2 regions of the Paenibacillus sp. LjRoot56 genome follow, and region 1 is predicted to be linked to the other one. Evidence: a T-box and tRNA genes for the amino acid it is inferred to sense, from the RefSeq annotation. Region 1 holds a T-box; the other holds one or more tRNA genes.
What was found. The T-box of region 1 lies ahead of ileS (isoleucine--tRNA ligase). A T-box ahead of a tRNA ligase gene usually reads a tRNA of that ligase, here a tRNA-Ile.
Positions count from the first base shown of each region.

Region 2: it encodes a tRNA-Ile, which carries the amino acid that the T-box ahead of ileS (isoleucine--tRNA ligase) is inferred to sense. The anticodon was not compared.

Region 1 is NZ_CAXURV020000002.1:1,081,658-1,084,117, reverse strand. Features, by position in the region: gene ileS (isoleucine--tRNA ligase) at 1-1,517, opposite strand, end outside; T-box leader at 1,582-1,830, opposite strand; gene ACSQ8O_RS17205 (DivIVA domain-containing protein) at 1,902-2,381, opposite strand.
Region 2 is NZ_CAXURV020000003.1:1,202,739-1,205,198, reverse strand. Features, by position in the region: rRNA gene ACSQ8O_RS24410 (23S ribosomal RNA) at 1-947, shown strand, start outside; rRNA gene rrf (5S ribosomal RNA) at 1,082-1,198, shown strand; tRNA gene ACSQ8O_RS24400 (tRNA-Ile) at 1,255-1,328, shown strand; tRNA gene ACSQ8O_RS24395 (tRNA-Met) at 1,378-1,451, shown strand; tRNA gene ACSQ8O_RS24390 (tRNA-Ser) at 1,463-1,554, shown strand; tRNA gene ACSQ8O_RS24385 (tRNA-Thr) at 1,573-1,648, shown strand; tRNA gene ACSQ8O_RS24380 (tRNA-Tyr) at 1,726-1,807, shown strand; tRNA gene ACSQ8O_RS24375 (tRNA-Gln) at 1,818-1,889, shown strand; gene ACSQ8O_RS24370 (cation diffusion facilitator family transporter) at 2,131-2,460, shown strand, end outside.

The DNA.
Region 1 (2,460 bases):
TGTGGAAGAAGATCCTTCTCATCCTTGATGAACCAAGCATTCGAACCTTCTTGCTCGAATAATTGAGCAACATGTTCAATCGTTTGCTCGTTGACAAGTGGCTCATTACAGCTACGGCAATAGAAAATTGGAATCGGAACGCCCCATGCCCGCTGTCTAGAAATACACCAGTCCCCACGATCAGCAATCATGTTGTGAAGGCGTACTTCGCCCCACTCTGGCGTCCATTGCACTTGCTTGATTTCATCCAGCATCTCTTGTCTGAACTTATCGATCGACGCAAACCATTGCTCTGTTGCACGATAAATAACAGGTTTCTTCGTACGCCAGTCATGTGCGTATTGATGCTGAATGTCAGCAGCTTTTAGCAATAAACCTGACTCCTTCAGCTGCTCAATGATCAGCTTTCCGCCTTTTTCATAGAACAAACCTTCATAACCTGGTGCTTCAGCCGTAAAATGTCCTTGATCGTCCACTGGACAAAGTACACCGATGTTATACCTTTGACCAATTGCAAAGTCGTCTTCCCCATGTCCAGGCGCTGTGTGAACACAACCTGTACCCGCTTCTAACGTAACGTGCTCGCCAACCATAACAAGGGATTCACGATCGTAAAAAGGATGTTGGCAGGTAACAAACTCTAACTCACTGCCTTTTACCGTCGATAATACTTCGTATTCGCTCCAGCCAATTTCCTTAGCCGCTGCTGCAAGAAGTCCTTGTGCCAGCACATATTTCTTCCCATTCGCTTGAACGACTGCGTACTCGAATTCAGGGTGTACTGAAATCCCTAAGTTCGCAGGTAATGTCCATGCTGTTGTTGTCCAGATGACGATGGCTGCATCTTCAGGCAGCTTGCCTTTGCCATCCTTTACTGGGAACGCCACATAGATGGATGTTGAAGTTTTCTCTTTGTACTCGATTTCTGCTTCAGCTAAGGCGCTCTCAGAGGATGGAGACCAGTAGACAGGCTTCAACCCTTTGTAAACAAAGCCCTTCTGTACCATCGTACCGAACACACGAATTTGTTGTGCTTCGTAGCCCGGTTGCAGTGTGATATACGGGTTTTTCCAATCTCCACGAATACCTAGACGTTGGAATTGACTCTTCTGCTTCTTAACAGATTGCAAGGCGTATTCTTTGCAATATTCACGGAACTCCGGAACCGTCATTTTCTTACGATCGACTTTCCCGCTATTTGTAATCACTTGCTCGATTGGTAAGCCATGTGTATCCCAACCTGGCACATAAGGCGCGTCGAAACCTTGCAGTGTTTTGAAACGTACGATAATATCCTTGAGCACCTTGTTTAGTGCGTGACCGATATGAATATCGCCATTCGCGTAGGGAGGCCCATCATGTAAAATGAACTTCGTTCTCCCCTTACGACTTTCTTGTACCTTCGCATAAATGTCTTCTGCTTCCCAATGCTCTTGCATTTTCGGCTCTGCCTGCGGCAAATTACCTCTCATGGGGAATTCTGTTTGTAATAGGTTTAATGTTTTTCCATAATCCATTTTTACCACTCCACTCCTGGTTCAATCTATCCTAGTCTAAAAAACAAAAAAAGCCTCTCATCCCAAAAGGGACGAGAAACTCAACTCGCGGTACCACCCTCGTTAAAAAGCATCATGAACACGCGCCTAAAGGCGAGTCGAACAGAGCTTCTTCACTCGATCATGTGTAACGGCATGACCCGTTTCTCCCTACTCATTTCAAGAGACGCTCCTGGGGGATATTCGGTACGCTGCAGAGATTAGGCTCACACCAAAACCCTAATTCGCTGACACTGCTCTTAAACGCCCTACTCGTTCCAGTCATAGCTTTATTGCGATACATTTAACAGGAGTATACCCAATCTGGCAAGCATAGTCAATAAGAGAGAACTGCCCTTTGCCCTATTACTTCTCTTCAGCAGTTTCAAACTGCATACTTTGCCAGCCTTCTGTGTTTAATAATTCAAGCTGTGCTTCAAGTAAAGTCCGAAAGCGCGTACGATAAATGGAAGCTTGTTTCTTGAGTTCTTCGATCTCAAGAGCTACTTTGCGTGAACGCGTCAACGATTCATTAATAATCCGATCCGCATTTTTCTCCGCTTCTTTCAGTATTAACTGAGCTTCTTTCTTCGAATTGCTTCTGACTTCATCCGCAGCCTCTTGCGCTACAATGATCGTTTTGCTCAACGATTCTTCAATATGCGTGAAATGATCCAAACGCTCCTGCAAGGCCATCGATTGATTCTGCAAATCCTTATTCTCACGAATAAGCGCTTCATAATCCTTGATGACTTGATCTAGGAATTCATTCACTTGATCCTCATCATAACCACGAAACGAACGTGAAAACTCCTTATTATGTATATCTAGCGGTGTTAATGGCATCAGTGCCCCTCCTTAGCGTTTTGCGCAGCAAAACTGACTTCGTAAGCATAAGCTGAGCTTGTCTGAAAGCTAGCCTACA
Region 2 (2,460 bases), on a different contig from region 1:
GTCAGGTAAATTCTGACCCGCACGAATGGCGTAACGACTTGGGCGCTGTCTCAACGAGAGATCCGGTGAAATTTTAATACCTGTGAAGATGCAGGTTACCCGCGACAAGACGGAAAGACCCCATGGAGCTTTACTGCAGCTTGATATTGGACTTTGGTACGATCTGTACAGGATAGGTGGGAGCCTTTGAAGCCTGAGCGCCAGCTTGGGTGGAGGCATCGTTGGGATACCACCCTGATCGTATCGGAGTTCTAACCTGGTACCGTGATCCGGTATGGGGACAGTGTCAGGTGGGCAGTTTGACTGGGGCGGTCGCCTCCTAAAATGTAACGGAGGCGTTTAAAGGTTCCCTCAGAATGGTTGGAAATCATTCGCAGAGTGCAAAGGCATAAGGGAGCTTGACTGCGAGACCTACAAGTCGAGCAGGGACGAAAGTCGGACTTAGTGATCCGGTGGTACCGAATGGAAGGGCCATCGCTCAACGGATAAAAGCTACCCTGGGGATAACAGGCTTATCTCCCCCAAGAGTCCACATCGACGGGGAGGTTTGGCACCTCGATGTCGGCTCATCGCATCCTGGGGCTGAAGTAGGTCCCAAGGGTTGGGCTGTTCGCCCATTAAAGCGGTACGCGAGCTGGGTTCAGAACGTCGTGAGACAGTTCGGTCCCTATCTGTCGCGGGCGTAGGAAATTTGAGAGGAGCTGTCCTTAGTACGAGAGGACCGGGATGGACGTACCGCTGGTGTACCAGTTGTCTCGCCAGAGGCATCGCTGGGTAGCTATGTACGGAGGGGATAAGCGCTGAAAGCATCTAAGCGCGAAGCCCCCCTCAAGATGAGATTTCCCAGTATGTAAGACCCCTTGTAGACGACGAGGTTGATAGGTTCGAGGTGGAAGTGCGGTAACGTATGCAGCTGACGAATACTAATCGGTCGAGGGCTTAACCTAATCCCAACCAAGTGAAGATAAGCTTTGTAGCGAATTCCGACTACTTGATTGGGGCCCAGAAAATCCTAAGAACATCTAACTTTACGTTGAAGTTTCGTATCTAGTTTTCAAGGCGCAAACAAACGCTTTGACTGTTTGGTGATGATGGCGGAGGGGACCCACGCGTTCCCATCTCGAACACGACCGTTAAGCCCTCCAGCGTCGATGGTACTTGAACCGCAGGGTTCTGGGAGAGTAGAACGTTGCCAAGCAGAATACCCCTAGTGGGTATTTTTTTTGCCGCCTTTCGAGGAGTTAATGCAAATATGGGCCCTTAGCTCAGCTGGTTAGAGCGCACCCCTGATAAGGGTGAGGTCGGTGGTTCGAGTCCACTAGGGCCCACTTATTCCTTAGCAGCACGTTTTTATATATGATGATTGATAGACCATTTGGCGGCGTAGCTCAGCTGGCTAGAGCGTACGGTTCATACCCGTAAGGTCGGGGGTTCGAGCCCCTCTGCCGCTACTTATTATTTTGGAGAGATACCCAAGTGGCTATAAGGGGACCCTCTGCTAAGGGGTTAGACTGCGTAAGTGGTGCGAGGGTTCGAATCCCTCTCTCTCCGCCATCTGTATAAACGTAATAAGCCGTTGTAGCTCAACTGGTAGAGCAACTGACTTGTAATCAGTAGGTTGGGGGTTCAAGTCCTCTCGACGGCACCATATTACCCCAAAAAATGAAGTGAAGCCTTGTAGCAACACCGAATACTTTTTCGGGGCCCGGTAAAGCTTTTTAACGTGGAGGCTTAGTGAAGTGGCTAAACACGGCAGACTGTAAATCTGCTCTCTTCGAGTTCGGTGGTTCGAATCCATCAGCCTCCATCTCCTACAATGGGGATTAGCCAAGCGGTAAGGCAACGGACTTTGACTCCGTCATGCCAAGGTTCAAATCCTTGATCCCCAGTTCTTTTTTTCATAAGTCATTAGCTCAACTTGATAGATCACCCGTTGTACAAGTTGCAAACAATGAAGCCTTGATATAAGGCTTTTTTTTGTTTTTACTAATGGTTTTAAGTAGAAAACTTGAATCAAGCCTATACTTTTCACCTTATGCAAATTAGTTGTTTGGATCCTACTATTAAGGACTTGGACAACACTGTTTCTCTAGACCCACACGTATTATGTCGAGTATGATTGTCTTCGACATGGATAGTGAGGTGGGAACAATAGAAAATTTGTATGATGACATCAAGCAAGGTGAAAAAGGTGCTTGGTTAAGTATTATTACTTATATATGTTTATCAGCTTTAAAATTAACCATAGGGTACATAACCAAGTCCGAAGCGCTTTCCGCGGATGGTTTAAATAACGCTACAGACATTATTGCATCAATTGCTGTTTTAGTCGGGCTGAAAATATCACGAAAACCACCTGATAAAGACCATAGATACGGTCATTATCGAGCTGAGACGGTAGCCGCTTTAATCGCTTCTTTTATTATGTTTGCGGTAGGAATTCAGGTTCTCTATCAAGCA